DNA from 3 places in the Anaeromicrobium sediminis genome. Region 3 is predicted to be linked to each of the others. Evidence: riboswitches for the same ligand, from Rfam matches in the RefSeq annotation. Region 3 holds a riboswitch; each other region holds the start of a gene.
The links. A riboswitch is a leader RNA that binds a small molecule or an ion and turns the genes downstream of it on or off. The one in region 3 is predicted to bind thiamine pyrophosphate.
Positions count from the first base shown of each region.

Region 1: it holds a riboswitch for thiamine pyrophosphate, as region 3 does, so the genes downstream of both, thiS (sulfur carrier protein ThiS) here and tenA (thiaminase II) in region 3, are expected to answer to the same signal.
Region 2: it holds a riboswitch for thiamine pyrophosphate, as region 3 does, so the genes downstream of both, thiC (phosphomethylpyrimidine synthase ThiC) here and tenA (thiaminase II) in region 3, are expected to answer to the same signal.

Region 1 covers NZ_NIBG01000007.1:106,257-117,507, forward strand. Annotated here, with positions in the region: gene CCE28_RS09845 (DUF6612 family protein) at 1-484, shown strand, start outside; gene CCE28_RS09850 (prepilin peptidase) at 542-1,333, opposite strand; gene CCE28_RS09855 (prepilin-type N-terminal cleavage/methylation domain-containing protein) at 1,376-1,567, opposite strand; gene CCE28_RS09860 (thiamine phosphate synthase) at 1,692-2,327, opposite strand; gene thiH (2-iminoacetate synthase ThiH) at 2,312-3,415, opposite strand; gene CCE28_RS09870 (thiazole synthase) at 3,415-4,191, opposite strand; gene thiF (sulfur carrier protein ThiS adenylyltransferase ThiF) at 4,204-5,019, opposite strand; gene thiS (sulfur carrier protein ThiS) at 5,012-5,203, opposite strand; TPP riboswitch at 5,356-5,465, opposite strand; TPP riboswitch at 5,506-5,604, opposite strand; gene CCE28_RS09885 (response regulator transcription factor) at 5,911-7,368, opposite strand; gene CCE28_RS09890 (sensor histidine kinase) at 7,372-8,754, opposite strand; gene CCE28_RS09895 (sugar ABC transporter substrate-binding protein) at 8,744-9,682, opposite strand; gene CCE28_RS09900 (sugar ABC transporter permease) at 9,927-11,072, opposite strand; gene CCE28_RS09905 (xylose ABC transporter ATP-binding protein) at 11,053-11,251, opposite strand, start outside.
Region 2 covers NZ_NIBG01000018.1:30,150-41,400, forward strand. Annotated here, with positions in the region: gene CCE28_RS16395 (Ger(x)C family spore germination protein) at 1-327, shown strand, start outside; gene CCE28_RS16400 (hypothetical protein) at 329-544, shown strand; gene CCE28_RS16405 (Ger(x)C family spore germination protein) at 551-1,681, shown strand; gene CCE28_RS16410 (GerAB/ArcD/ProY family transporter) at 1,699-2,793, shown strand; gene CCE28_RS16415 (DUF6765 family protein) at 2,915-3,973, shown strand; TPP riboswitch at 4,087-4,196, shown strand; gene thiC (phosphomethylpyrimidine synthase ThiC) at 4,417-5,730, shown strand; gene purF (amidophosphoribosyltransferase) at 5,733-7,037, shown strand; gene CCE28_RS16430 (ArsR/SmtB family transcription factor) at 7,192-7,512, shown strand; gene CCE28_RS16435 (permease) at 7,538-8,461, shown strand; gene CCE28_RS16440 (thioredoxin family protein) at 8,478-8,708, shown strand; gene CCE28_RS16445 (thioredoxin family protein) at 8,777-8,965, shown strand; gene CCE28_RS16450 (ComEC/Rec2 family competence protein) at 8,992-10,071, opposite strand; gene CCE28_RS16455 (patatin-like phospholipase family protein) at 10,284-11,135, shown strand.
Region 3 covers NZ_NIBG01000004.1:27,312-38,562, reverse strand. Annotated here, with positions in the region: gene iadA (beta-aspartyl-peptidase) at 1-565, shown strand, start outside; gene CCE28_RS06470 (sigma 54-interacting transcriptional regulator) at 669-2,723, shown strand; gene yfcC (putative basic amino acid antiporter YfcC) at 2,876-4,408, shown strand; gene CCE28_RS06460 (hypothetical protein) at 4,576-5,364, shown strand; gene CCE28_RS06455 (NUDIX hydrolase) at 5,379-5,849, shown strand; TPP riboswitch at 5,900-5,999, shown strand; gene tenA (thiaminase II) at 6,269-6,931, shown strand; gene thiT (energy-coupled thiamine transporter ThiT) at 6,944-7,558, shown strand; gene CCE28_RS06440 (molybdopterin-containing oxidoreductase family protein) at 7,899-9,896, shown strand; gene CCE28_RS06435 (aminotransferase-like domain-containing protein) at 9,957-11,251, opposite strand, start outside.

The DNA.
Region 1 (11,251 bases), on a different contig from region 3:
CATGGGAACTAACAATTCATCTAATGGGATAGTATCTAATGAGCAGTTAGAAGCTTTCTCAGATACAGCAATATTTGACGCTGACGAAGATATAGACGGGAAAAAATATTATGTAATTAGTATGAATGTATCTAAAGAAACTTATAAAGAAATTATGGGTAAATTCATGGAAAACTTCTCTAAAACTTTTGGTGACATGATTATGAACGATCCTAATAGCGAAAAGAGTGAAGAAGAAAGAGCTAAAGAAAAGGCTGAGTTTGAAACTGCCATGATTACCATGCTAAATAATATGGATATCAGTATATCTTATAAGTTTTATATAAATCCAGAGACTAAAATGTATGAAAAATTTGAAGTAAAACAAGACTTAAATATGGCTGTACAAGAGACTACTGTTACAACTTCATCAGAAGGTGTATTTAACTACTATGATCTTAATGGTCCTGTAGAATTTCCTACTATTACATTAGAACAAGAATAGATGCCAATAAAAATACCAGTGTTTTCACTGGTATTTTTTTATTATATAACTTCTATTTTACATTCCAAATACAAATTCATACCATAGGTCAAACAAATCCCATCCCCATATGAGGCTTATAAAAGTTCCAAGTACAATAAAGGGACCAAAGGGAATATAACTTTTAACAGATTTATATCCAGATACTATTAAGAGTATACTTATTATTGCACCTAATAATATGGACAGGAATAATGTTACAGCTGTCATTTTAAAACCTAAAAATAATCCTATTGGTATGAATATTTTCACATCTCCCATTCCCATAACTTCTTGACCTTTATAGATGGTCATACCTATTAGTGATATGATTAATAAACTTCCAGATCCTATTATGACCCCTATAAAAGGACTATACCAAGGATCATTACCATATATGTACATGGGAAACTTTCTGTTATATAAGATTACTAATATACCTACCATTGTGGCCATAAATACCAATTGATCTGGTATAATCATATGATCATAATCAATAAAACATATTACAATTAATATACTCATTAAGATAGTGTATACTATAAAATCTATACTATCTCCATACTTATTAAACAATAGTAGAAATACTAACCCAGTTAGAAGTTCTACCATCATATATCTTGGTCCTATTTTAGTCTTACAAAACCTACATTTTCTTCCTAGAAATAAATAACTTAATACTGGAATCAAATCAATTGCTCTCAATTTATTCATACACACAGGACAGTGGGATCCTGGCACTACAATTGATTCCTCCCTAGGTATCCTGTATATGCATACATTTAAAAATGATCCTATTAAAAGTCCTAGTATAAATACTTGTATATCCATATTACTTCACACCCTTTTAAAAATACTATCATAGCCTACTTTCTAAAATTCACCACTCCTTGTCCTACCATTTTCCTTAATTAATTCACATTTAGCTTTCTTAAGAGCTATTCTTTGAGTCGCCTTTTCCCACTTCATTTTGTTGTAAGGGAAAAAAAACAAAATAATAATCTTAAAAATTAGTAAAGCTATTATTAACTCTATTAAAGTAAACCCATTCTTCCTATCCTTCATTTTACCACCTTTTTTCTGTATGCTATACATATTTTATCACACTTTACTTTTTTTGGAAACGGTTACACGAAACATATATATAATATAAAGAGCCATGCTTTTTTACATAGCTCTTTATTCTTCCTTACATATTATCTTTAATCCTTTTTGCTGCCATAAAGGGATGTTCGTCTGTCATAATATATGACATAACAGCCACCCCCTCTACCCCTGTTGACATGACTTCCTCCACATTTTCATGATTAATCCCCCCCAGGGCAATAACAGGAATATTTACATTTTCTCTTATTTCTTTTATAAAATCTATCCCTCTACCCTTTAATCCTTTTTTACAATCAGTTTCATATACATGACTAGCTAGCAAGTAACTAGCTCCCTTTTCTTCTGCTATTATGGCTTCTTCTAAACTATGTACAGAAACGCCTAAGAGCTTATGCCATTTAGGCTTTTCCTTCACTAAGTCATGAAATCCCATGTGGTATCCGTCTAAATTAATTTCCTTTGCTACTTTTAAATTTCTATTAATAATAAATAATACGTCCTTATGCTGAATTTTGTCTTTTATGTCTTTAGCAATTATAATTAATTCATCATAGGATAAATCCTTTTCTCTCAATACTATAGCATTAACCCCGCCATCTATTGCCTCTTCTATTACATGGCTCAAGGTAGGTCTTTTAATCATATTACGGTTAGTAATGAGAAAAAGCATCTTATGATCTTTTATAAGCCTATTAATATTTGTCATATATGCATCCAATCCTTAAATACAGGTTGATATCCCTTTTCTAGAATACTCTGACTCATTTCTTCTACACTTCTTAGGTCTGCTATTTCAAATTGTGCTTCTCCCTTATTACTAGCACTATGACCTCCCACTTCTGTACTTACTCCTGCCGACATTTTTGTAACTCCTAGGGGTATTAAATTATCCCTAAGAATTGCCTCTTCCCTTGTGGAAATGGTAATTCCTACGTAAGGTAAAAAAATCTTTAAGGCAAGAATATTCTGAACTAGATTTTTGTCACTTACCTCATATACATTCTCAAACACACCTGCATGAGGACGTATGCGAGGAGGAGATACATTAATAGATACATGGGGATATTTATTCTGAAGATAATTTGCATGGACTCCCGTAATAAACCCTTCCATTCTCCACTCATTAAGTCCTAGAAGAGCACCAATGTTTACAGTTCTCATATTGGCCTTACAACCTCGTTCTGGCGCATCTAATCTGTATATGTAATCTTTTTTTGGTCCTGAAATATGTACATTGTCATATATATCCTCATCATATACTTCCTGATAGACAGTAAGACTATCTACCCCAGCATTTACTACCTGTTTATATTCATCTTCATTCAAAGGATATATTTCAATACCTATGGAATCAAAATATTTTTTCAAAACATTAACAGCATCTACTATGTAGGATACTGGTGTAGCCTTTGGAGATTCTCCTGTTAATAAAAGTACATGTTTAAGCCCCTCCGCTGCTATAGCCTTTGCTTCCATTTCTATTTCTTCTAAAGATAATCTTTTTCTTTTTATATGGTTGTCTACATTAAATCCACAATAGGCACATTGGTTTATACATGTATTTGATATATACATGGGTGTGAACAGTAATATGGTTTTACCAAAATGCCCTACTGACAATGAATGGGCCTTCTTTGCCATCTCTTCTAAGAACTTCTCCCCTAAAGGTGATAACAATGCTAAGTAGTCATAAACATTGATTTTGTCCTTATTTAGAATACTATGTATATGTTCCTCAGTAAGATTATTAAAAAATTCTTCATAATTAAATTCCTTAAATTTTGAATATTCATCATAAAAAGCCATTATAATTCCCCTTTATGTAAAAATCCTGTAAGAGGTGAAGAGGCATGAGCATGTTCCTTTATAGGAGCCATTTTTGAAAGATATGCAGTTCTTCCAGCCTTTACTGCCAATGAAAAAGCCTTTCCCATTTGAACAGGGTCCTTTGAGGTGGCTATAGCTGTATTTACTAAAACTGCAGCTGCTCCCATTTCCATAGCCTCAGCTGCCTGAGAAGGCTTTCCAATTCCCGCATCCACAATTATTGGTAAATCAATTTCATCGATTAATATCTGTACAAGTTCTTTTGTTCTAATACCCTTATTTGTCCCTATAGGAGCCCCTAAAGGCATAACTGCTGCTGCACCTGCATCAACTAATCTTCTTGCTGTCATTAAATCTGGATTCATGTAAGGAAGTACAATAAACCCTTCTTTAGCTAAGATTTCTGTAGCCTTTATAGTCTCTTGATTATCTGGAAGTAAATATTTATTATCTGATATAACCTCTATTTTTACCCAATTACCACAACCCATGGCCCTTGCTAGCCTTGCGATTCTAACAGCTTCCTCTGCATTTCTTGCCCCGGATGTATTTGGTAATAAGATAGTATCCTTTGGAATGTAATCAAGAAGATTTTCCTCCTTAGATCCAATATCAACTCGTCTCACTGCCATGGTTACCACTTGTGTTTCACAGTTTTCTATTACTTGAGGAATAATATGTTTACTTGGAAACTTTCCTGTTCCTATAAGTAATCTACTCTTTAGTTTATTTCCCCTAATATCTAATAAATCCATATTTGTCAACTCCTAAGTCTCATATTCGTCTAAAATTATTCTCAGTACAGTATTGGCCTGATGGCTTGCTGCAATAGATACCCGTGGTGCCATAAGACCACATCCTGGTTTTGCCTCTGAAATATCATCACCAATCAAATAAAATTTATCTCTTATCTTTTTTGTCTTTATAGTATTATTTGAAAAATGTCCAGCCATGCCAGATGCAGCCACAATATATTTACTAGTTAGCTTTGATAATGCAATATTTACTAATTCTGCCTTACAAATGGGATTATCGAAGGCCTCCACTATTATATCCACATCTTTAAAAGACTCTTCCATATTGGTCTTATCCAAATAAATATCTCTGATTTCAACTTCTACAAAGGGATTAATTTCACTTATTATTTCTTTTAATGCCCTAGTCTTTTTCATCCCTATGTGCTTTAAAAAATAATGCTGTCTATTTAAATTACTTGGTTCAACCAAATCATAATCTACTAAAACTAATTTTCCTATTCCAATTCTAGCTAGAGCTACGGCCACATTTGATCCTAGGCCTCCTAGACCTGCAATTCCTATACATGCCTTTTCTACCCTTTCGTGCACCCTTGGTGTATGTCTTGAAACAAGTAGTGATTCAAGTTCCTCCCTATCTGGAACTGCTCCTTTAGTTATAAACACAACCCTATCATTTTCTTTTAAAGGTACATCTTCCTTAATAATAAATCCATTTAAAACTACTACATCTGCTTCCTTTTTAATTAAATCCCTAAGAGAAAAGCTAGTAATTCCCTCATTTACACTCATTTCCTTTTCATTTACATATATTTTCAAATCAACCACCTCCCACAAAGCTTACTATCTCCACTTTGTCAGCCTTATTAAGTATATGTTCTTCATACATTTCTTTAGGTACTATTTGAAAATTCACTTCTACAACTACTTTTTCTTCTTTTAAATCTAAACCCTTTAATAATTGTGTAATTGTAACCTTTCCAAAGTCCATCTCTTTGCCATTTATGATCATATTCTTCCCCCTTTTATTTAACATTTTAAATGCTAAAATTTTATATAAACTAAAAAAAGCCTATAGGATAAAATCCTTCATAGGCTTGTATAAAATCCATATACTAAAACTATAATTCTTCATGAATTAAGAGTCTCTATAGTTATGTATATATTAATACAGTATACTAGTCCCTACGTTGGCATTATCCAAATCAGGTTATAAGGGTCAGAGATAACATCCCTTTCTCAGCCCATCCCTATGAGCTCCCCAAATCATATTAAATTAAAAAAAGCTTGCACCTAGGCAAGCTTATAATGAACCTTATTCATTCCTTGCTTCCCTACGACAATATTAATTGTATCAGGTTTTAAGAGTTAGAATTTCTTCTTCTCAGCCCTAAGGCACCCCTAGCAAACTTATTTAACTACTACCAGTATAATCCAACATCTTAAGTTTGTAAAGTTTAAAAATAATGTTTTATATTTGCATATACCAACTATATCCAAATTCAATAAAGCCTGGCTACTTACAAGGGAATATGAATGAAAAATTTTTATAAGGTGGAACATCAGAACATCCTATGTTGTAAACAATTGTGAACCTTCTATCGTGAATATAATATTCGCACTCTATAGTCTGATAGTGACTTACCTTATAAACGTTTTTGTTTATATGACTGCCGTAAGTTCACACTCCCTGAGCATCCGTCTAATCTTCATCATACTCTAATTCTTACTTACATATTTACTAGGTGAAATTCCTGTGATTTTTTTAAACATCCTACTAAAATAGTTAGGGTCACTATATCCTACCCTTCTATATACATCCTTTACTTGTATTCCTTCCTTTAGCATCTTCTTTGCCTTCTCAATTCTTATATGGGTTAAAAACTCTATAAAGTTTTGTCCCGTTTCTTGCTTAAATAATTTACTTAAATAAAAGGTGCTAATGGCAAATTTATATGATAGATCTTCTAACTTTATTTTTGAATCATAGTTCTTTACAATGTAATCCTTTACATTTTCTATTAGATCATTACTTCTACACAATTTCACATAAGTATCTAAATCTACTAATATGGCATTTTTAATAGAGGATTTACTTCTCTTATTTTTAATCATCTCTTTACTATTTTTAAAATAAATCTCATTTTTTTCCATGAAAGCTCCATATTGAAGAAAGCTTACTATTTCATTTATTTCTTCATAAAAATTTAAATCACGGGAATTAGTTTTTTTCATTATATATCCTAGCATTTTTTCAAATTCATTATAATAATTCAAATCAAAGTTTAAAACTTCCTTACATATTCTTAAACGATTTTCATCATTAAAGTCCATGTTAGTATTTATAGTGTTTAGCTTTCCTATAATCTTAATTACATTTTTTTTGATGTCCTCAAAGTAATTATTTTTCTCATACCAATAGATTAATTCCTCATTAATATTATTTTTCAATTCCCTTTCTATTTTTTCTAAACTTTTTTTTATCCAATACTCATCTGCTTCTTCTTCCTCAATTAATATATATATATTGTCATTGTAAGTAGACATTATGGAGTTTACCTTTGACTTGAAGCTCTTTTTTATTTTAGATTCCACAAACTCCCTATTTTTCTCATCAGTTCTAATTCCTATTAAATGGGCCGTATCTATATTAATCTTAAATATATTTTCATTAGTGCATATTTCCTTTATTTTCTCACTGCCACCTTCTAATATAAATGATATTAATTTTTCCTCCACTATACTTTTAATATTTATTATTTCCTCCTGCAGCCTTACCTTTTTGTTAGCTTCTTTTCTTTCCGATTTAATATTTTTTATAATATTTTCTAATACTTCTATTATCTTTTTTCTTCTAACAGGCTTTAGTAAATACTCATAGGCATCTAATGATATACTTTCCTTTGCATATTGAAAATCATCATAGGCTGATAATATGACTATTTTGGTTTTCCTATTCATCTTTCTAATTTCTTTTAGGGCGCTAATACCATCTATTCCTGGCATTTTAATGTCCAAAAAAGCTATATCTGGAGAATTTCCTTGGAAATACTCTATAACTTCTCGTCCATTCTTTGCTTCCTTGACTATGGTTATATCCTCAAAATTTTTCTCTATTATTTTTTTTATACCTTCAATTTCTATTGGTTCATCATCTGCAATTAGCATTTTATACATATATTATTCCACCTTTGGTATTATAATTTTTACTAATGCGCCCTCTTTAGTATTATAAAAAAACAACAAACTTTTATTTTTAAAATAAATTCCTAATCTTTCCCTTACATTTTTCACACCTATTCCAGCATTCTCTTTAGAATACATATATGGATAAAAACCCTTTCCATTATCCCTTATTTCTATTTTTATATAATTTTTTATACTATTGATCCTTACTTCTATTTCTCCCCCCTGTTCTTTTCCTTCTAGTCCATGTTTAAAAGCATTTTCAACTATGGGCTGTAACGATAATAGGGGTATTTTATAGTTTAATAAATCATCATCAATATTCTCTATATATTTTATCCTATCTCCAAATCTAGTCTTTTGTATATATATGTATTGTCTTAAGCTATATACTTCTTCTTCTAAGGTAACTGTAGAATTCACATTTCTAAGGGTATACCTTAGAATGTCTGATAGGGATTCTATTAAATCACAAGTATTATCTGATCCTTCAATTAAAGCAGTTTTAGCAATAACATTTAAAGTGTTAAATAAAAAATGAGGATTTATTTGGGATTGTAAAGCTAAAAATTGTGCTTCCTTTTCCAATCGAGTTTTATTTTCTACCTCACTTAATAAATATTTAATTTCCTTTACCATAATGTTAAAGGAATTAAACAGTATTCCTATTTCATCCTGAGAATCTATTTTAAGATTGTCTACTTCAAAATTCCCTTTAGAAACTTCCTCTGCCTGATTAGTTAAAGCATTTACATTCTGTATTAACTTCCTAGAAAAAAAGAAAATGAACATTATGCTTATGGATATACTAATTATGAAAATTACTATGATAGCCCTAGTAAATTTCAAATTATGCTCTTTTATTATCTTATATTTTCTAAAATTTTCCTCATATATTTTATTATTTATCTCATCTACAGACTCCATTATATAATTATATACCTTAGTACTATTATTATAATTTATTATATATCTTTCATCTGCCGTTCCTAGGGCTACCCTAAAGGTCTCTTCACTATAGGCCCTGTAACTTCCTATAAGCTTTCTTAAGTCAACCATTAGATTATACTCTTCTTTAGTCATATTCCTTCTACTTAACTTATTTAATTCTCCATAGGACGTATCAATAGAAGAATATATATCATCTATATAATTAGTAGACCTTGTAAGTAGTAGATTGTCTAGAGAATTCTTACTTTCCTTTATTGAGTTTTTCACATTAGATAGAGTATCTAACTTTTCCACAAACTCATTGTATTGACTCGATATTCTGTTTATAGTATATAAACTATATCCACCTATCCATATTAATATGATCAATATTAATATATAACTAACTATAAGTTTTTCTTTTATAGATATAAAATTATTCTTCATACACATCGTCCTTATCAAAGTAAATTAAATCACTAAAGATAGCATTTTCCACAAATTCTCCCGTCTTAACTTTCATTAAAATATCTAATGTTTCCATACCAATATTTTCTGGATTTTTAATATAGACGCCTTCAATGACACCTTTTTTCACAAATCTTTGTATTCCTGTTAAGTCTCCCATTCCTATTATCTTAATTTTTCCAACTTTATTTAATCTAACTAATACTTGTCCTGCTATATAGGTAGAGTACTCATCATTACATATGATTCCCTTTATATGTTTATTCTCTAATACCATTTCTTCTATAATCTTGTAAGTATTTATTTTCTTAGCATCCATATAAGCTACCTTTGTTATATTAATTAGTGGAAATTTCTTTTTCTCATCATAAATACCTATTAATCTTAAATTGTTCTCCTCATTATTCATTATGACTCCCACTTCTCCACTTTTATCTATGGTGTTAAAGAGCTTATCTGCCATTTTTACTCCTGCATAATAGTTGTTAATGCCCACGTAGGAGTTTCTCGTACTATTTAGCACATCATTTTCAACGGCAATAAATGGAATATCCATACTTGTACTCCTATCTATTATTCTAGAGTATTCACTGTCATTTAAAGTAAAGGCTATTATTCCATCACAACCAGATTCTATGGCCCTATCTATTTTACTTATGTGATTCTTTTTATCATAATACTTATCACTCAAAATGCTTATACTCACATTACGTTTTTCAGCTTCCTCTAATATGCCCTTTTCTATTTCTTCCCAGTATTCATTTTTTTCCTTTGGAACAAATATAAAATGATAATCCTCGTCCCTTAATTTGACATTATGAGAGGTATCTTCTTCCATTCTATTGGCATTTAAAGATATGGTTATTAAAGTTATAGTAATAATAAGAAGTAATATATATTTTTTCAAAAGATATCCCTCCTGAATTTAATATGGAGACAGTTAGATCTTTAAGGGGTATTTGCTTAGCTTTTATCTAACTACCTCCGTCTTGTTAGCAATCTATTTTCTATTATAACTTATTTTTTCATTTTATTATAAACATCATGTATTCAAAAAATCCCCTACTTATATAATAGCAGAGGACCTTTTGAATATATGAAGTCATAGAGTTGGCAAGGATTAAAGTTTATTATCCTTTGCCAACAACTATTTACTTACCCTTTTTCTTATTGTATATGTCTATAAATACTGCTATAACTAATATAAGTCCCTTAACTATAAGTTGCCAATAAGCCTCTGTATTTAATATGGACATTCCATTGTCTATAGATGCCATAACCAATGCACCTAATACAGCTCCAATAATAGTTCCTTCTCCACCAAGTAGTGATGTTCCACCAATAACACAAGATGCAACTGCATCCAGTTCAAATCCATTTCCTGCATCTGTAGTTGCAGTTCCTAGTCTTGCTGTTAATAGGATTCCAGCTATTGATGCCATTACTCCTGATATAATAAATATTTGCATTGTTCTTGCCTTTATATCAATACCAGATAATCTGGCAGCTTCCTTATTACCACCTATGGCAAATACTTGTCTACCAAATCTAGTTTTAGTTGCAACAAAAGTTAAAATAAGTGCAATTCCTAATACGATGGCTATAGGCATTGGTATTCCCTTATATGAATTCATAGTATATATAAATGTCATTATTATTCCTATATAAATACCTAAGTATAATAATTCTAAAGCCATGGATTTTACTTCAAATCCAAATTTAATCCTACTTTGTCTCTTTTTAATTGTCATGTAGCTAAGACCGAGTATTGCTATAGCTCCTATTATCCATCCCACAGTAGGAGGCACATAAGCCGTTCCTAAGAACCTAAATGCAGGTTCACTAGTAGGAACAGACGCTCCCTTTGAAAGTCCCATGATAGCTCCCCTATAAGCAAGCATACCACCTAGTGATGCAATGAATGCTGGTACTCCAGCATTTACCCAAGATCCTGTAAAGATTCCACATACAGCACCTAATAGTATAGTAAGTATTATTGCCATAAATGGGTTCATACCAAACTTGTACATGAGTAGGGCACATACTCCACCAGATAAACCAACTAATGAACCTAGGGATAAATCTATATGAAGATTAACTAATATCATAAACATTCCCATTGCTAATACTGCCGTTACAGACATTTGTTTAAATAGGTTTGATAAGTTTCTTGCCGTTAGGAAAGTACCTGTATCATCTAGATTATAAAATAGAAACCATATACCGATTAAAGCTATTATCATAGTATATTTTCTAATATTTAACTGTCGTTTTTTCTTAAGCTTTACTTGTTCCATTGTTGCCTCTCCTTCCTGTAGCAAAATACATTATTTCTTCTTGTGAAGCTCCCCTTGGCAATTCGCCCTTTATACTTCCTTCATGCATTACAAGTATTCTATCTGACATACCTATTATTTCTGGGAGTTCTGACGAGATCATAACAACTGCAACGCCTTTTTTTGCAAGTTTATTCATT
Region 2 (11,251 bases), on a different contig from region 3:
GATATCCACATTGAGACAAAAGTAGATATAGCAAACATAAACAAGGAAATACCTATAAATGATGAAGAAATTCAAAACAAAATAAAAAATAGGGCTCAAGAAATAATTGTGGCTAATTGTGAAAAAGTAATTGATTTATTTCAAAATGAGTACAAAAATGATAATCTAGGATTTTCATATGAATATAAGAAGGAGTACCCTAAAGAGTGGAAAAAACTAGAAAATAATTGGAATGAAGTATTTAGCAATATAGAGGTAAAAGTAACCTCAGAGGTAATTATTGAGGGGACTGCACTAAGGTCCGGACCAATCAAGGTGGTGAGATAGTATGCTTTTTTTAGTCTTAATAGTATATGGAATTATAGGAATAATAGAAATTACTCCTTTGGTAAAGAAGAAGAAAAAGAAGGATTTAGTCGTTTATTTAGTCCTATATACATCAGCCTTAGTTTTAAGTGTACTAATTTCAATTGGAGTAAAAATACCATCACCAGCCATACCTATACAAAAAATGGTGGAATCTATCATTGGGAAGCAGGGATGATTTATGGTGAAAAAATACATAGCAATCCTATTTATCCCAATAATATTATGTGGTTGTTGGAACTATAGGGAAATAAATGATAGGAGACTTATATCTGGCGCTGCTGTAGATTATAATCCTAGTACAAAAAAATATATAGTAACCTTTGAAGCTATAGACCCTATGACTGAAGAGGGGGAAGAAAACAGAGGGGAGATATTTACTATAGAAGGAGATTCGCCCTTTGATGCGGTAAGAAACATAGTAAGTAAGTCTGGGATAAAATTTTATTGGCCCCATGCAAAGGTTATAATACTTAGCGAGGAATTGGCTAAAAAGGATATTTTACCTATCTTAGACTATATATATAGGGATGGTGAAATGAGAAATGACATATGGATACTTATTTCTAAAGAAAAAAGTGCAGCAGACATATTAAAAGTAAAAGAAAAGGAATATATGCCCATACCTTCCTTTCGAATAGACAGAATTCTTAAGATGGAAAGTCAAAATAGTTTAATAGGACTACGTGCTGTTCCTATGGATGAGTTCATACAAAGGCTATATGAGCCTAATCAAAATCCTTCATTACCAGGAGTAAAAATAGAAAAAAATAATGGAACAGAAACTATTATAGTAACAGGATTAGCTGTATTTAAAAAGGATAGGTTATTAGGGTGGTTGAGTGACGATGAATCTAGAACACTATTAACTATAGAAGATAATGTTAAAAGGGGATATGAATATTATGATGGAGAAATTCCTGTAGGCCTTAAAATATTGAGCAGTAAAACTAGAACAAAAGTAAAACTGGTGGATAATGAAATAAATATTTATATGGATATAGACATAGAGGCAAATATAATTGAGCTAGGTGGAAATGTGGATTATATAAAGGAAAAGAGAAGAGTTCTTATGAAAGAATTAGAAGAAAAGAAAAAGAAGGATATAGAAGATTTAATAAAAAAGGTTCAAAATGAATTTGGAGTAGATATATTTGATTTCTCTAGATATGTGAAGGCTCAACAACCTGAATTATGGAATAAAGTTAAAGGGGATTGGGATAAAGTGTTTGATGAAGTAAAATTTAACATAAATGTGGATGTTTTAATAAAGGGGAGTGAAAAGAAAGATAGTCCTATTATGGTTAATAATTAGAGCGGAGTGCTGTTTTTATGAGTAATGACAAAATAAATGAAGTACAGGGTAGTTGTATAGTAATATTGTTCATATTGTCATCAGGGTTTATACTTCCCTTGGGGGCTCAAGCCAAGGAAGATATATGGATAGCCATATTTATGGGAATGGTACTATGTGTAGGAATAGTAAAAGTATATTCTCATATAATAGGTAAATATAATAATAAAAGTTTTTTTAAAATAATAGAAACAGTTTTTGGTAAATTTATTGGAAGTATAATAAATATATTATATATATGGTACAGCATACATTTATGTGGATTAACTGTGAGAGATTTTGGAGAATTTCCCACATCAACCACATTAAATAATACACCATTATTTATTTTTATGATAGGAATAATACTCCTTGCTATAGTAGCAGTAAAAGAAGGTCCTGGTGCAATAGGTAAATCTGCAGTAATAGTAGTATTTTTCACATCACCTATACCCATATTTACCATATTAATATTAATACCTAGGATGGATTATTTAAATATAATGCCCATATTACATTGTGGCATTTCAAATCTTATGAAGGCAACATTAAGTACCTTTACTTTTCCCTTTGCAGAAACCTTGTTGTGTATAGTTTTAATAGAAGAAATTAAAGATAAGAAAAATGCGTATAAAAGTTATGCTAAAGGTATATTGATAGGTGGAATGACTTTAGTTGGAGTTACAGTTGCTGAACTATTAGTAATTGGTCATAACATATATGCAAATACATATTTTCCCGTATACGTGGTGGCTAGCCAAGCTAACTTAGGAGAGTTTTTAGAAAGGATGGAAATTGTCACCATCTTAGCAACGAGTCTAGCCACATTTGTGAAAGTGGCTACTTGCATATATTTTGCAGCTAAGGGAATAAGTACTGTGTTAAATATGAAAAGATATAATCATATAGTGACACCCATAGGCCTATTAATATTGGGTGTTTCCTATATTGTTTATCCTTCAGTTATGGCCATTATAGGTTGGAGTACTAAAATATATCCCTATTATGGTTTAGTATTTGAAGTATTTTTACCCTTAATAATACTTGTAGGAATATATATTAATAAAAATAAAAAGACAAACGTAAGAAATTGAATTATATAGCAGTTATAATAGGTACTTATTTTACTTGTAATCTATAGTAAAGAAAAAAGTTAAGGCATTATGTACTACCCCTATTCATATAATGTATAAATTATGTGAGTGGGGGTTTTTTATGAATACAGAGTTTCATTATTATATGACCTATCTAATAGCTACCCGAGCGGGATTTAGACCAGAATCAGCTAAAATAATAAGTATAGCTTCTCAATATGTGGATAATAATAATATGATTTTTACCATAAATAAAGGAACTGTAGAAGAATATACAAATCATATTAGTCAGACTATGAATATAATCAAACCTAAGAAGAAATTATTTAGAATATACCCATTATTTCATTTTATCCCTGGAGATCCCCTGGCTGTATCTGCAAGAAGGAAAGATGGGAAATTACATATGTTAAATACTACACCAAATAGTACGAATGCTAATAACATATTTGATGCGGCAATTTATAGCAAAAATCTATATAGGATTGGAATAGCTACCCATTCCTTTGCAGATACTTGGGCACATCAAAACTTTATTGGACTTTATGATACATTTAATTCTGTGGATGGAGGAGTAGAAAAGGTTATACCATTTATAGGTCATGCTTCTGCCTATTTTTATCCTGATTGGCCAGCCCTGATTTGGAAAGACAGTAGATTAGTGGGAAAATATATTAAAGTAAATAATAAGGAACGATCTTTGCAAGCAGCAAGGGAAATATTTAGGAAACTTTATTTGTTCTTAAATCCAAATGGAACTGCAGAACATGTACATTGGGAATCTAAAAAATTATTAGAGGATTTAAGTAATGCCATAGGGAAAATGGACCAAGGAAATGACGAAAAAGAAAATCGCATAAAAAGATATAAAGAATTGGCTATGAAAAAAGAGTATGGAGGAGTGGCATTAGAGGATTATAAAAAGGACACATGGTTTGATGAGGTAGTAAATGAAGAAATTTTAGGAATAAGGGATAGGAGTGTAATATCTGTAAATGGAGTTAGTGTAGGGTTAAATAGATATGATCCCCTAACAGATATATATACCTGGAAAAATCCTAAGACTTATAAAAAAAGTCATTGGTATAAATTTCAAGAAGCAGTCAAGTCACACCAAAAGGTGGCCTTTAATATATTAAGCAAGAAGAACTTTTCTTATTTAGATCTAAAAGACTGGTAAAAGAATATTGGCATATGAGACAATGGGGTCTATATAAAAAGTTAAATAATTTTATAATCTATAGACCTTTACAAGGTAAGATAAAAAAAGTATACTTAAATTGTAAAAAATAATATTAAGACAAGGGGAGGCTATAAGGATAGCCTGAGAGAGAAATGTTATTTCTGACCCTCATAACCTGATTTTGGATAATGCCAACGTAGGGATGTTTATATTTAGTATGGGATAATTGTGTACCATTCATATAAAATAGACTCGTTACGAGTCTATTTTTTTATATAAAAATACAGTTTAACCTACTAATTTTATAAATAAATATGTCTATATTTAGTTCTATGTGTATAGTTATTCCATAATTTTAAAATCAGATAGCTTTATGAGAGTCAGCCATAACCCTACCCTTTAAAACTTTAATTATTTAATAAATCATAAGGGGGAGAATTATGAAATATAATACTCAAATGGAAGCGGCTAAAGCTGGTGTAATAACAAAGGAAATGGAAATAGTATCGGAAAAGGAAAATATGGATATACACAAATTAAGAGACTTAGTGGCAAAAGGATTAGTAGTAATACCAGCTAATAAGAATCATGAAAGTATTAGTCCAGAAGGAATTGGTAGTGGACTTAGAACTAAAATAAATGTAAATTTAGGAATATCGAAGGATTGTCCTAGCATAGAAAAAGAAATTGAAAAGGTAAAAATGGCCATAGATATGAAAGCAGAAGCCATAATGGATTTAAGTTCATTTGGAAAAACAGAGGAATTTAGAAAAAAAATAGTAGAAATTTCTCCAGCTATGATAGGAACTGTACCAATTTATGATGCAGTTGGTTTTTATGATAAGGAACTGAAGGATATAAAGGCAGAAGAGTTTTTAGATGTGGTAAGAAAGCATGCAAAGGATGGTGTGGACTTTGTTACTATCCATGCTGGGTTAAATAAAGAAACTGTAAATACATTCAAAAGAAATAAAAGATTAAATCATATAGTATCTAGGGGTGGATCATTAACATATGCATGGATGGAATTAAATAACATGGAAAATCCTTTTTATGAATACTATGACGAACTTTTAGATATATGTAGAGAATACGATGTTACCTTAAGTTTAGGTGATGCATTAAGACCAGGAAGTATAAATGACTCTACTGATGCAAGCCAAATTAAAGAATTAATAACATTAGGAGAACTTACTAAGAGGGCTTGGGAGAAGGATGTACAAGTTATGATAGAGGGTCCAGGTCATATGGCAATAAATGAAATAGAGGCAAATATGCTACTTGAGAAAAGATTATGTCATGGAGCTCCATTTTATGTATTAGGTCCTATAGTTACAGATGTGGCACCAGGATATGACCACATAACAAGTGCCATAGGAGGTGCTATTGCAGCTAGCTCAGGAGCAGACTTCTTATGCTATGTAACTCCTGCAGAACATCTTAGATTACCAAACTTAGAGGATATGAAGGAAGGAATTATAGCATCTAAAATAGCAGCCCATGCAGGAGATATTGCTAAAAATATACCGGGAGCAAGGAATTGGGATTTTGCAATGAGTGAAGCTAGACAAAATTTAGACTGGGAAAAAATGTTTAAATTGAGTATGGATCCAGAAAAAGCAAGAAGATATAGGGAAGAATCTATGCCACATGATGAAGATAGCTGTACCATGTGTGGAAAAATGTGTTCAATGAGAAACATGAACAAAGTAATGGCTGGGAAAGATATAAACATATTAAGAGATGATGATTAATCATGAAAATAGATGAGTTTAATGATAAATTCAAAGAAGAATGTGGAATATTGGGAGTATTTTTTAATAAAAAAGAAAATATGGAAACAAAAGTATACTCAGGCCTATTGGCCCTACAACATAGGGGTCAAGAAAGTTGTGGTATATCCTATAGAAATGATAATGAAATTGAAAATATTAGGAAGATGGGATTAGTAGATAACTTATTTGAAGGACTTCAGATTGATACTAATCTATTGATAGGCCATGTAAGATATTCCACATGGGGGGAGAGTACTATTAAAAATAGTCAACCCCTCCTTAGTAATAATATTAGTTTAGCTCATAATGGAACCCTAACAAATGGAGAGGATATTAAAAAAATTCTTGAAAAAAAGGGAAGAAAATTTAGTACGGATACGGATTCAGAAGTAATATTAAAAGTATTTGAAAAAGATGGTATAAGGGGGATTTACAATAATATAAAGGGTGCATATGCAGTAGTTATTATAAAAGATAATGAATTAATAGCCATGAGGGACCCTTTAGGAATTCGCCCCATATGTATAGGAAAGATCCAGAACGGGTACATAGTAGCATCAGAAAGTTGCGCCATAGAGGCTATGGGAGGCTCATTTATAAGAGACTTAATGGCAGGAGAAGCAATAAAAATAGATAAAAATGGAGTTTCCGTAATAAGAAAAGGAAATGAAGTATGCAATACATGTGCCTTTGAATATATATACTTTGCTAGGGAAGACTCTAAGATAGACGGAATTTGTGTAGGGCAAATAAGAAGTAAATTAGGAAAAATTTTAGGAAAAGAAGACTTTAGTAAGGCTCATATGGTCATGGGAGTGCCAGACACAGGAACTTTACCATCCATAGGTTATGCTGACCAATCTAATATTAAATATGAACCAGGAATCCTCAGAAATAAATATGTAGGAAGAACCTTTATAGCTCCAAAGAATAGGAAAAACAAAGTAAATGATAAGTTTTTTATATTAAAGGATAAAGTAAGAGGAAAAGATATAGTTGTAATAGATGATTCCTTAGTAAGTGGAACTACAAGTAAGGAATTAATAGGTAAGTTAAAAAAAGTAGGTGCTAATAGGATACATTATAGGATAGCTTCTCCTATTATAAGGGGGAAATGTGACCTGGGAATAAATATGAAGAATGAAAATATAATAGGTCACTTTAAAAATCTAGAAGAAATAAGAGATGAAATAGGTGCGGATACATTAAAATATATAAGTATAGATAATTTAATAAGGGTATTAGGGAAAAATATTTGTACGCTATGTTTTACTAATAAAGTATAAAGGGAGATGGTAATTATATCATCTCTTTTTATTTTATGGATCAAAATATTCCACATAAATTAAATTTAAAAGTGGAAAAAAGTAGTTGAAAGTTTATTATAAAGATGATATAACTATATTAGAATATTCTAATATAGTTAAAAGGAGGATATGAATGAATAATTTATATTATGATTTATCTGCTTCCTTTATGAAGGCATTAGCTCATCCCACTAGGGTTAAGATAATAGAGAGATTAAAGGGAGAAGATGAACTTTGTGTGTGCCACATATATGAGGATCTAGAATTAGAGCAATCTAATGTATCACAACATTTGAAAATACTAAAGGATAAGGGGATTTTAGAGAGTAGAAAAGACGGATTAAAAGTTATGTACAAAGTTAAATATAAGGAAACAATAGAAATATTAAATCTAGTAAAGAATATATTGGCAACGGAACTAAAAGAAGCGCAAGAAAACTTAAGGGGGGATTAGGGTGTTAAAACAATTTGCTGACTTCATGGTTAGGGATTTATTTAAATTAAATTTAGAATCCCATTTAGGTTCAAGTGCACAGTTTTTCATATACGATACATTAAAGATTATAATACTTTTAAGTTTTATGATCTTTACCATATCCTATGTGAGAAGTTATTTTCCACCAGACAAGGTTAAGAATCTTTTAGGTAAAATTGGTGGAGTAGGAGCTCATGTTCTAGCTTCTATTTTAGGTGTATTATCACCATTCTGATCTTGCTCTACTGTGCCTATATTTATAGGTTTTGTGGAATCGGGTATTCCACTGGGAGTTACTTTTACATTTTTAATAACGTCACCTATAGTAAATGAAATAGCAATAGGTTTTTTATTTATAACCTTTGGTGCTAAAATAGCAATAATATATACATTGGCAGGGATGATTATAGGTGTTGTGGCAGGAATAGTAATAGAGAAGATGAACTTAACCCATTTGGTAGAAAGTTATGTATATGAAATGCATATGGGAGAAGCAGAAAGTGAGAGATTAGATTTTAATGGAAGAATAAAATTTTCACTTATAGCAGTAAGGGATATTGTAAAGAGAGTATGGTTATATATTATAATAGGAATAGGAATTGGAGCTGCTATCCACGGATATGCACCAGAAGGTTTTATGGTTAAATATGCGGGGCCTAATAATCCTATAGCCGTATTTGTGGCAGTTGTTTTAGGAATTCCCCTTTACTCTAATGCAGTAGGGACTATTCCTATAGTAGAAGCACTAATTAATAAAGGGGTAGGTGTTGGAACAGCTTTAGCCTTTATGATGTCTGTAGTAGCCCTATCTTTACCAGAGATGATTTTGTTAAAGCAAGTAATAAAACCTAAATTAATTGCCATATTTGTGGCAATAACAGGTACTAGTATAATATTAGTAGGATACTTGTTTAACATTATTTTATAGTAAAGGAGGAGAATTTATGAAAATAAAAATATTGGGAACTGGCTGTAAAAATTGTAATACTTTATATGATTATACTTGTGAAGTAGTGGAAAAACTAAATCTAGATGCACAGGTAGAAAAAGTAACGAATTTAAAGGATATATTATCTTATGGTGTGATGAAACCACCTGCATTAGTGGTAGATGAAAAGGTAGTAGTATCTGGAAGAGTTCCTAGCAAAAACGAAATAGAAAAAATATTAAAGTAAGGGGATTGTTATTTATGGAAATTAGATTATATGAGCAAGTGTGTTGAGGACCATCAAAACTTGCTATCATCGTGGATGAGGCTTTAACAAAGCTAAACTTAAATGAAGAATTTGAAATGGTTGGAGATTTAGCTCAAATGGTTGAAGAAGGTGTAACAGAAGTACCTGCCTTAAAGGTAAATGGTAAAGTAATGGTGGAAGGCAGACTACCAGAAGTAGATGAGGTTATGAACATATTAAAAGAAGAGCTAGCGTAAAGTAAAAGGGCCCCTTAAAGGGCCTTTTATTTTGGATAATTATATGAACCTGGTGTTACATTAAAAGTAATCTCATTACCATTAGATGTACTAATTATTGTACCAGATTCGTCTGTTCTATATACAGGTATTCCCCTTAGTCTAAGCCTTTCTATAGTTTCCTTATGGGGATGCTTGTAATCATTTTTCCTTCCACAGGATATGACAGCATATTTAGGAGATACCTCACCTAAGAAGGCCTCACTAGTGGAAGATCTACTTCCATGATGACCTACCTTTAATACATTAGATTTCAAACTAATTCTACTTCTTACCAAATCTTCCTCAGAGTCCTTTTCAGAATCTCCCGTAAATAGATAGGAAGTGTTTCCAAATAGGACTTTAATTACTATGGAATAATCATTGAGATTATCATATTTTTTATCCTTTGGAGCCAGTACAACACAAGTGGCATCACCAATGTTAAAAGTATCTCCAACCTTAGGTTTTGTTGCTTTAATATTTTTTGTTTTTATTGCCGTTATTACGTCCCTATAGGTCTTTGTAGTATGAATTATATCTGGTAACAATACTTTTCCAATTTGAAAGTTATTTATTACCGTATCTAAAGAACCTATATGATCTTCGTGGGGGTGAGTTCCTACTACATAATTTAGTTTTTTAATATTATTTTTTCTAAGATAATCTAATAATAATTTAGAATCAGAATTATTACCAGCATCAATGAGCATAGATTCTCCATTATTTTCAATTAATATGGAATCAGCTTGCCCCACATCTATAAAATGAACTCTTAGTTTTCCACTATAATCTTGAGATACATTAACTTCCTCTGATAGGGCTGGAGTATCTTTTTTTATTTTATCCTTTAAAGATGATAAAAGGGAAGAAACATTAAAATTCTTTACAGGAATCCTTTGAACTTCTTCGCCTAAAGGGAAAAGATATGTGGATGTTAGAAAAAATATTAAAAATAAAGAACCATAATACTTAATAACATTAATGCGTCTTTTGTTTTTAGTCCAAATTACATATTTTGGTTCTACTAAGCCTAGGACAAAGAGCGCTAGAAAGAAAAAAGCTACAAAAGAAAATAAAATATCCATATAATTGCTCCTTTAATATTTATATAAGTCTAAATAAAATTTTATCACATTTTGTCAAATTAGTTTATAGGATTAAGATAGGATTAATAAATTAAATAATAAGATGGTAGGAAAATTTCAATAATTCCACAACGGATAAAGAATAGAAATTATAGGATCATAAAAATAAGGGCATAATTACTAATATAATCACAGGCAGATAGGAGGATTATATGGATAAGAAGGTAGCATTAGTTTTAGAAGGTGGTGGCCTAAGGGGGAATTTTACCTCGGGTGTATTAGACTATTTTTTAGATAATGATATACATATTCCATACGTAATAGGAGTTTCTATGGGAGCTTGTAATGGGTCCACTTATGTATCAAAACAAAGGGGAAGAAATTACAGGGTAAATACGGAGTTTCTAAGGGATAAGAGGTATTTTAGTTATAGAAATTTAATAACTAATGGAGAATTATTTGGAATGGACTTTATATTTGGAGAGCTACCTAAAAATATAGATCCTTTTGATATGGATACATTTATGAATTCAGAGAAAGAGTTCATAGCTGTGGCCACAGATTGTCGTACGGGAGAGGCCACATACTTTAAAAAGAATGATCCAGAGGATATATATGAGGTGTGTAAAGCATCTAGTAGTTTACCTCTCATATCTAATATAGTCGAAATAAATGGGAAAAAATATTTAGATGGAGCTATTGCTGATGCAATTCCAGTTAAAAAGGCCCTAGAAGATGGAAATGATAAAATTGTACTAGTTCTCACAAGGCCCATCTCCTATATTAAAAAACCTTTAAGATTTGGGAAATTAATAGAGTATAAGTATAGGGAATATCCTAATTTGGTAAATTCTTTGCTAACAGGACATATGGCATATAATGAAACTGTGGAGTACATAAGACAATTAGAGGAAGATGGAAAAGCCTTTGTTATTCGACCAAATGAACATCTACAAGTTGGAAGAATAGAGAGAAATAGGACGAAAATAGATGGGATTTACAAAATAGGATATGAAATTGCAAAAGAAAGTAAGGATAAATTAATCGAATTTATAAATGTGTAAAAAATGTTCACATTTCCTGGGAAATTATCTAAATATGTATATTAATATGAAGACATGAAAAACATGTCTTTTTTTGTGTAAAAATAAAAATAGGACTACAGACTCATGGCCTAAAT
Region 3 (11,251 bases):
TCAATTTTTAGAAGAAATCATTGAAAAGACAGAGATACCAATAAGACAATTCATACCAACTCATATGAATAGGAATGAATCTATTTTCAATAGGGGAATTGGATATGCAAAAAAAGGTGGGATAGTAGATTTTACTACAAGTACTACGAAGAAAGATTTAGAAGAAGGGGAAACTAAGTGTAGTAAGGGTTTAAAGATTATGCTAGATGAAGGTGTTTCTATAAAAAATATAACCTTTACTTCTGATGGACAAGGAAGTCTTCCTAATTTCAATGAAAAGGGTCAATTTATAGGCTTAAATATAGGAAAGGTCACATCCCTATATGGAGAAGTTAGAGATGCTATAATTGATGAAGGAATAGATATATCTACTGCACTTAAAGTTATTACTGCAAATCCTGCTGATCTATTAAATTTAACGCAAAAGGGTTATATAAAAGAAGGCAAAGATGGAGATTTGGTCTTATTGAATAAAGATAATTTAGAGATAGACACGGTGATTGCCATGGGGAAAGTAATGATTCTAAATGGAGAGATTTTAGTGAAAGGAACCTTTGAAAAGTAAGAAGTATAATGGTTTTAACGCTGGATACTATATAATGTATAATATCTAGCGTTTTTATTATGAAATTAGTTTTAATGAATAAAGATTTTGGGGAGGTGTACATATGAAAAAAAGTATTACCCTTATAGCTGGTTCAGAGCAGACTAGGAGCGCATTAGTGAAACAGTTAAAGGAGTATTTATCGGATAGGATTTTCATAAATAGCTATGCCACAGAAGCAGGAATAGATGAAATAATAAGGGACGATTTAGTCATATTATCTAGTGAAGCCGTAAAAAATGATTTGTTAGAGTTAAAACTATTGGATACTACCTGTGAAATAGTCACTGCTCAGAGAACTGTAAGTTATGATTTTATTGATAAAATTGTCTTACTTTCCCCTGATACAGAGGTACTTTTAGTTAATGATGACCCAGAATCAACCTATGAAAGTATTGAAATATTAAAGAGGATAGGAATTGACTACTTAAAATATATTCCCTATTATCCAGGCATAAAAGAATCTTTTAAAAAAGTTAATATTGCCATAACCCCAGGGGAAGTAGACAAGGTGCCTGGCTTTGTGGAAGAAATATATGATATAGGAACAAGAATTATGGATTTTACAACAATAACAAAAATATTGAGTAGACTAGATATCCTTAATGAAAAAGCTGGCATATTTTCACAGAAATATCTTGAAAAGATTATTAATGTGGCAAAGAGACTAGCAAAGTCAAGGAATGAAATATTAGAATTGAATAATCATTTACATTTGGTTATGGACGGACTTAATGATGGATTGCTTGTTTATAGTAAAAATGGAAATGTGAGCGTTCTTAATGAAAATTTGAAGAAGCTACTAAAGTTAGGTTATAGGAAAGCAATAGGAAAAAGTGTTAACAATGTAATTTACAATAAAAATCTACTCTCCTTTTTAATGGATAAAAACATATGTGAAGGAAAGATTTTCAATATTAATGGGGTAGAAGTTTTCGTAAACAAATTGTATCTCATTCAAGATGATTCTGTCATTGCAGTTTTTAAGGGTGTAAAAGAAACAATTGAGACTAATGAAAAACTGAGAAGAGAACTGATTAATAAAGGCTTTTATGCAAAATATACCTTTGAGGATATTGTTGGAGAGAGTGAGTCTATAAAAAGAGTAAAAGCAATTGCAAAAAAACTGGCTATAAGTGGTTTGACCATACTGATTGAAGGGGAAAGCGGAACGGGTAAAGAGCTATTTGCCAGTGCTATTCATAGGGAATCAAAAATAAGAAAAGGACCTTTTTTAGCAGTTAATTTTAGTGCCCTACCAGACGAGTTGATTGAAAGTGAGCTTTTTGGATATGAAGAGGGGGCCTTTACTGGAGCCAAAAAAGGAGGAAAAGCTGGTCTATTTGAACAGGCTGATGGAGGAACTATATTCTTAGATGAAATTGGGGATATATCATTAAAAGTACAAGCAAGACTACTTAGGGTCCTTCAAGAAAAGGAAGTAATGAGAATTGGTGGAACAGAAATCAAGCCTATCAATGTTAGGATCATTGCAGCAACCAACAAGGATTTGGTTAAAATGGTAAGGGAGAAAAAATTTAGAGAAGATTTATATTATAGATTGAAAATGGGATATATTCAATTACCTCCTTTGAGGGAGAGGAAAATGGATATTTCAAATTTAATGGACTATTTTATAGAAGTTGGAACCACAGAAGATATAAAAATATCTCATGATGCAATGAATCAATTATTAAAGTATGATTGGCATGGGAATGTGAGAGAATTGAAAAATACATTGACTTATATGCTAGCCGTTAGAGAAGGAAAATATCTAACTTTGAAAGACATACCGGATAAAGGATTTTTTCATGACATAATTCATAATGAAAATAATGGAGAGAGTAAAAATATAGATATCCATTTAAATGAAGAACAAATATATATATTACAACAGATAGATATATTTAGTAGAAAGGGCCAAATAGTAGGGCGAGAGAAATTGAGTGAAGGAACAATTGGAACGAAATATGAAATGACAAAATATCAGATGCGCAATAGACTAGAACAATTAGAGAAAATGGGATTAATCATTAAAAATAAAGGAAAACATGGAACAAGATTAAGTCCTAAAGGAGAAGTATTATTAAAGGGGTTAATGGTTCATAATGGCGTTTAATGGTTGCTTAATGGTTGTCAATAAGTAACCATTAAAGAATATTTAGTCTTTAAAAACATAAAATTCCCTGTTATTACATTGGCATAGAACTTGCCTATATAATAATGTGAAAAATAAATTCAATAGTAGAGAATGAAGAAAGGGGAGTTATTATGTCAGTAGAAAACAAGACGAAGGAACAAAGAAAGAATAAATCTTGGCAAATGCCTGATACTTATGTAATTATTTTCTTTGTCGTATTATTTGCCGCACTTTTAACTTATTTAATTCCAGTTGGGCAATTTGAAACGAAAGATATAACCTATGTTTACAAAGGTGTAGAAAAATCAAGAACCGTACCTATTCCTGAGAGTTTTAAAATTTTAACAGACGATAATGGGAATTCAGTAAAGAATGGTATTAAATGGTTTGAACCAGGTGGTGGTGTAGGAATTGTTAACTACGCATTTGAAGGTTTGGTTAGTGGTAGTAAATGGGGTTCTGCAGTTGGCGTAGTTGCATTTATTCTTGTGATTGGTGGTGCATTTGGAATCATATTAAGGACGGGTGCAGTTGAAACAGGAATGATGGCAATGATTAAAAAGACTAAGGGTGCGGAAAGCGCTATTATACCAATATTATTTGCACTATTTTCTATAGGTGGAGCAGTATTTGGTATGGGTGAAGAGGCTATACCCTTTGCAATGATCCTTGTGCCCATATTGATTGGGATGGGATATGATGGTATAACGGGTATAATGATTACGTACACGGCAACACAAATAGGTTTTGCAACTTCATGGATGAATCCATTTAGTGTTGCTATTGCTCAAGGGGTTTCAGGAGTACCTGTTATGTCGGGAGCTGGTGTTAGATTTTCTTTGTGGGTATTCTTTACAACTATAGGAATTATCTATACTTGGAGATATGCTAAAAAAATCAAGAAAGATCCTACTTTATCCCTTTCGTATGAATCAGATAAACAGTATAGAGAGGACTTTAAGAATAAAGAAAATATTGAAGTTAAATTTGAGATGGGTCATAAGTTAATTTTATTAACTGTATTTTTAGGTATGATTTGGGTTATATATGGAGTAATGAAATATGAATATTACCTTCCTGAAATTGCTACCCAATTCTTCGTAATGGGGATTGTTTCAGGGGTTATAGGTATTATTTTCAACTTAAATAACATGAGGTTAAATGATATTGCTAGTTCATTTAGAGAGGGAGCCAAAGATTTACTTGGTGCAGCATTGGTTGTTGGTATGGCAAAGGGAATTATACTTGTTCTTGGAGGATCAGATCCTACAACGCCAACTGTATTAAATACAGTTCTTCATGGAATAGGAAATACTATAGGATCTTTACCAGCAGCTGTTTCAGCCTGGTTTATGTTTGTATTCCAATCAGTGTTTAATTTCTTTGTTGTATCTGGCTCAGGACAAGCAGCATTGACAATGCCTTTAATGGCACCACTTGCCGATTTAGTAGGTGTTACAAGACAAGTGGCTGTTCTTGCATTCCAACTAGGAGACGGTTTTACCAACTTAATCGTACCAACTTCAGGTTGTTTGATGGGAATGTTAGCTGTTGCAAGACTTGATTGGAGTAAATGGGCTAAATTCCAGCTTAAATTTCAAGGAATACTATTTGTACTTTCATCTATTGTAATGATACTTGCTGTAATGATAGGATATAATTAAAATATAAGGGCGTACTTTTTAGTACGCCCTTATATTTTATCCAATAATGGAAATTAAGATTTTGTTAACATAATAATAATGAATTCATGATAATATATATATGGGATAGATAAAAGATAGGTTGTAGTATAAGATGAAGTAACTATATGATGAGGAGATTTAATAAAATGAAAAAATATAAAAATTATTTGGCAGCATTATCAGTTATTGGTACATTAACATTAGGACTAGCAGGTTGTATGGGTTTTAAAGCAGAAGAGGTAAAATCAGAAAATATAGTAAAGGAACAAGTTGTAGAAACCCAAAATAAGGTAGAACAGAAAAAAATAGAGATTACTGATGGAAATATAATAGAAGTGAGTGAAGAAATAAAGAATTTTGTTGGATTAGATGAAGACCTAGGTAAGTACTTACAAAATGAGCCTACAATGGTCACTTTCCTAAAAGATGAAGATGGTGATAATCCAGATGTAAATATAATGTATATCTATGAAGGAACGGAAGATGAAGATTCAACGGCCCTTTATTTATATATAGAAAATGACTATATAGTTAATGCTAAATTAGATGAATATAATGGTTCTGTAAACTTAGATTGGAAAGAGGATGAGACCGTTGTATTTACAAATTCAGGCCAATTAGAAAAGCAACCGAAAGAAGAAAACATTTCCTTAGATTTTGAAAATAGAGAGTTAGCCCAAAAGGAAATTAATGATAAATTTGTTGGAAAAGAGTTAAGAGAGTTTAATGAGTTTATCAATCATTATATACCGGTTACTAAAATAGTAAGAAAAGATACGGGATTAGTTATGCATGTGTATTATGCAATAAACAAAGAGGGATATACCCTAAGTACTACAATGAATGTAATTACAAAGGACAATATAATTAAAGAAATTTATTTAGAGGATTCTTATAATCCATCTATTAATCCAGTAGATAAATTAAGATTATAGGGTAGGAGAATGTTATGGGAAACTATATAATGGAGTTGAGAAAGATAGTAGGACATAGGCCTTTAGTTATGTGTGCAGCAGGAGTTTTAATCATTAACGAAGATGGTCAAGTTTTATTACAACAAAGGACAGATAATAACATGTGGGGTATACCTGGCGGTGCTTTAGAGTTAGGAGAATTATTAGAAGAGACAGCAAAGAGAGAAGTATTAGAAGAAACGGGATTAACTGTATCTAATTTAGAGTTGTTTGGAACATATTCAGGAGAGAGGATGCATCATATATATCCAAATGGAGATGAAGTATATATTGTATCTTCCGTATATATAACTAGGGATTATAAGGGAGAATTAAAACTAGATAAAGATGAAAGTAAAGATCTAAGATTTTTTAATATAGATGATATACCAAAATCAATAAATCCTCCAGATGAACCTATAATAGAGGATTTCATAAAAACCTTTAAAAATAAGGATATCTACTAAAATAGATAGATATTTATTTAAGAATCATTTATAATTAATATGAAAATAAAATATTTTGCTAGGGGTGCCTAAAGGCTGAGAGGTGAATATTCACCAACTCTTGTACCTGATCTGGATAATACCAGCGGAGGAAAGCTTGTTAAATATACATAGTTATATTTGTAAAATAGAACTATAAAGCCATATTCCATGCTGGAATATGGCTTTTTTACTTACTAGGAAATTATCATATTCTCCAAATTGTGCATAAGTAAAAAAAGTAAGGGGTGTGGGGGAAGAATTCCCCTGCCTCTTTAAAGGAGGATGCTCAGATTACGTTAGTAATCGTCGAAAGGAACCATAGGGTTCCTTAGCGAAGCATACGGAGTATGCCTTTTTTACTTACTAGGACCTAGCAAATATGAAGAAAGGTGACTAAAATGAAATTTACTGATTATTTATTTGAGGAAGTAAAGCCCGTATGGGAAGAGTATTTAATCCATCCCTTTATTAAGGAAATAGCAGATGGAACTTTAGACAAGGAGAAGTTTAAATATTATCTTATACAAGATTACTTGTATCTTAAGGAATATGCAAAGGTATTTTGTGTGGGTGTAGTGAAAGCCCAGACCATGAAAGATATGAAATTCTTCTACAAATCCATAAAGGGAACTATGGAAGACGAAACGGCAGTTCATATAAAGTATTTAAAAGATTTTGGAATGGAACCGGAAGAAGTGGAAAAATGTGAATATGATCTAACCACATCTAGTTATACAAGTTATATGCAAGCATTGGCTCTAACTGGAGACATAAGAGAAATTGCCATAGCCACATTACCTTGCACATGGAGTTATAACTACATAGGTAAGTATTTATTAGAAAATCATGGGAACGAATTAGAAAATAATTTTTATAGACATTGGATAGAATTATATGGTTCAGAAGGATTTACAGATTTTTCAGATGCATGGATTGAGTATACTGATAGAATTTGTGAAAATATATGTGAGTCAGAAAGGAAAAAATTAAGGGATATATTTATTAAAGCTAGTATATATGAGATGGAATTTTGGCATATGGCTTACAAGGAAAGAACATAAGGAGGACATATTATGATTAATGGAATTATAGGATTATTAAGTGTAATATTCTTTGCATATTACATAATGAAACTTAGAAAAAATAAATTTGACACTAGAACTATGGTGATAGTATCCATGTTTAGTGCCCTGTCTTATATACTATACCTTATTCAATTTATAAAATATCCTCAAGGAGGAGGTATAAGCCTATTCTCCATGTTGCCTGTAATGTTATTATCCTTAATATATGGAAATGCAGTAGGTCTTACAGGAGGATTAATATTTGGTTTCCTAAAATTATTAAATGGTTATTTTATAGTTCATCCTATTCAGTTTTTATTAGACTATATATTATCTACTATGATGCTAGGTATTGCAGGATCTTTTGGAAATCATAAAAAGGTAAAAGTGATATTGGGTTGTTTACTTGCCGTATTTGTAAGTGTAAATTTAAATGTATTATCGGGAGTTATATTCTTTGGTCAGTATGCACCAGAGGGTATGAATGTATGGTGGTACTCTATAGTATATAACTATTCTAGTGCAGGATTGGAAGGGGTTCTTACTACTATAATAATAGGATTGATGCCACTTAAGAAGTTCATATCATTAGGAAAAGGAAGAATTACTGGAGGAAATGAATAAAAGTAGGTTTATATGATTTATTAATTTATGGGATAGTGGAGACACTATCCCTGTTTAAATATATGGGAAAATTATTTGTTATCCAGGCGTAGTGTTAACCTACTACGTTTCTATAAATAAAAACGTTTCACAGGTAAGTCACTATCAGATTCTAGAGTGTGAATTTTATAATGAGGGTAGAAGATTCGTAAATGTTTGCAGCGAGTGGGATACTGATGTTCCACCTGCTGAAAAATTTTTTATTTATAGAAACTTGTAGGTATCCAGAGTTTATTGATTTGTAGTTAGTTTATATATAGTATAATGGAGAAAATAAGTGAAGTATAAGGGGTGAAGTAATATGAAGGATTATAGAACTGTCTGCCCTAGGGATTGCTTTGGTACGTGTGGTCTTAAGGTACAGATAAAGGACGGGAAGGTATTAAAGGTAAAGGGAGATAAGGATCATCCTGTTACAAGGGGTATAAGTTGTATTAAGGGAAATAATTTTCATAATATAGTAAATAATGAAGGTAGATTAATGGCTCCTTTAAAGAGAGTAGGAAATAGGGGCGAAGATAAATTTGAGCCTATTAGTTGGCATGAGGCAATAGATGCTATTTATGAAAATCTATCTGCCATAAGAGATAATCATGGGCCTGAATCTGTCATGTATTACAAAGGGTCGGGGACCTTTGGAATTGCTAGGGAATGTGATAGGGGATTTTGGTATCAATTTGGTGGATTTACCACGAAAGAGGGAAGTCTATGCCAGGGGGCCATATCTAAAGCAATAAATTTAACTTATGGAGATAGGAAACATAATGATATGGAAGACCTTATAAACTCAGATTTGATTATTTTATGGGGGAAGAATCCTGCTTTTACCCATCCACAAATGATGAATCATATAAATAAGGCAGTTAAAAATGGAAGCAAATTAGTGACTATTGATCCAAGAATAAATGAATCGAGTAAAAATAGTGATTTGCATTTATGCCCAAGACCAGGAACTGATGGAGCCTTAGCCCTAGGTATTGGAAATGAGCTTATAAAATCAAATAGTATAGATGAAGAATTTATTAATAAATATGCCTATGGATATGAAGAATATAAGGAATTAGTTAAAGATTATTCTCTAGAAAAAGTAAATGAAATAACTGAAATAGACAAGGAAAAAATAGAAAAGCTAGTTAGTTTAATTAAAAAACACCCAAAGTATGCATTAATAATGGGATTTGGAGTTCAACGTTACACTAATGGAGGGCAAACTTCTAGAGCCATAAGTTTAATACCTCCTTTAACAGGAAGTATTGGTAAAAGTGGAGCCTGTCTATATGTGGATAATGGACAAGGAGAAGGTTTTGAGTGGCCCATTAGCCCTGAAAAACCAGATGAAATTAGGTCCATACCTATTGGTAAGTTAGCCACTATCTTAGGAACAGAGGAAAACCCTCCAATTAAAGGTATGTGGATTCAAATGGCAAACCCATTGACTTCCAATCCTAATACTAAAAGATTAAGAGAGAATATGAATAATCTGGATTTCGTAGTAGTCTGTGATTTATTCATGACAGATACTTCAAAGATGGCAGATATAGTATTACCTGTAGCTAGCCCCTTTGAATACTATGATTTAATTAAAAGTTATGGACATCCGTATATCCATCTTCAAGATAAGCTAATAGATCCTCCAGGACAATGTAAACATGAGAGTGAAATCTATAAACTTTTAAGTAAAAGGTTTGGTTTTGATGAAAAATATCTGTTAGATAATGATGAAGATTTGATAAAAAATATATTGAGAGAATCTAGCCATAATGTGACTATTGAAGAACTTAGGAAAAAACCATATCTACCTAAAAACAGCGAAGACATTGCCTTTGAGAATTTGGAATTTAATACACAATCAGGGAAAATAGAGTTCTATTGTGAGCGAGTAAAGGAAGAATGGGGAGCCAGTCCACTACCAGAATATATAGAACCAGAAGAGGGAAAAGATTCAGATATAGTCAAAAAATATCCCTTAAGTTTTTTAACTACCCATTCAAAGAATAGAATTAATTCTCAATATGCTAATGTGGATGAACTAAAGGAAGAGAGTATATTGAGTATAAACCCTAAGGATGCTAAAGATAGACATATAGAAAATGGAGATTTAGTAAAAATATTTAATAAAATAGGGACAATTACTTTAAAGGCTAAAATAACGGATAGTATAAAAGAAGGTATAGTTCATGTATTCTTTGGCAATTGGGAAAATGAAAATGGAGTAAATAATTTAATAAAAGATAGATTAACAGATATAGGAGACAATACGGCCTTTCATAATTGTGTCGTACAAGTGGAAAAAATATAAAGCTGAATTAACAAAAGAGTCTAAGAAAAACATCTTAGACTCTTTTACAAATTAATATAGTTAATCATGAAGAAGTCTTTGTACAATATTAGATAATATATGTAATCCCTTCTCTATGTCCTCATGGGATGCATAAGAATAAGAGATTCTAATATTAGTATTTGAATTAGATTCATATACATATCCAGGATAAAGTAAAACACCAGATTTACATCCTTCTTCAAAGAGTTTATGCATATTTATTTTCCCCTTTAATTTTACCCATACATAATATCCTCCCTGGGGAATATGCCATGTGGCCATATTTGAAAAATATTTATTTAGGGCGTTTAACGCAATGTCTCTTCTTATACGAAGTTCCTTTCTTAAAAAATCAACTTGCTCTTCATAAAGACCTGTAGATAGCCATTTAGCAACGGTTAATTGAGATAAGGAACTGGAACCATAATCCATTTGCATTTTTATATCTGCCAAATGGGATATGACAGAATCAGGACCTACTATCCAACCTATTCTTAGACCTGGACTTAGGGCTTTAGACATACTACCTATATATAGGACGTTACCACTTTTATCAAGACTTTTAAGGGAATCGGGCGGTGGGTTGTCAATCCATAGTTCCCTATATACATCATCTTCTATTATGGGTAACTTCTCTTCCTTGCATATTTTAATTAATTCTTTCCTACGTTCCTGAGACATGACGTTCCCTGTAGGGTTTTGAAAATTGGGTATGGTATATAATATGGAAGATCTATGTTTCTTCACATATTTTGGGATTTCTTTGGCCATGATTCCTTCATGATCCATTGGAATACCTAATCTTCTCATACCTAAAGTCTGAAGTATTTGAAGAGAATACATGTATGATGGCTTTTCTATGAACACGGATGACCCAGGTTGGAGGAGGCCTATGGATATTAGATGTATGGCTTGCAATGCTCCTGATACTATGAGTATGGAGGATGGAGCTGCATCAATATTTTGTGCCTTTAAATACTTACTTATTTCTTCTCTCAAATGATACATTCCATGGGGGCATTCATAACCTAAGTTGTTCATGTCTATTGATACTTTATTGACTATTTTTTTCATGTTTCCATCTGGAAATAACTCTGGAGAAGGTTCTCCAGAGCTAAGCCTAATTATTTTGTCATCCCATTCTATATCATTTATAGTTTTTATAGTTTTATAGTTAGGAATTTGTATTCCTTCTCTCATATAGGTTTGCCAATCAGGCTGAGATTTTGTTAAATCTAAAATTGAACTACTGATGATTTTTGTACCACTTTTACCATTACCCTCTATTAAACCTTGAGATTTCAATTCACTTAATGCAGCCACTATGGTACTGC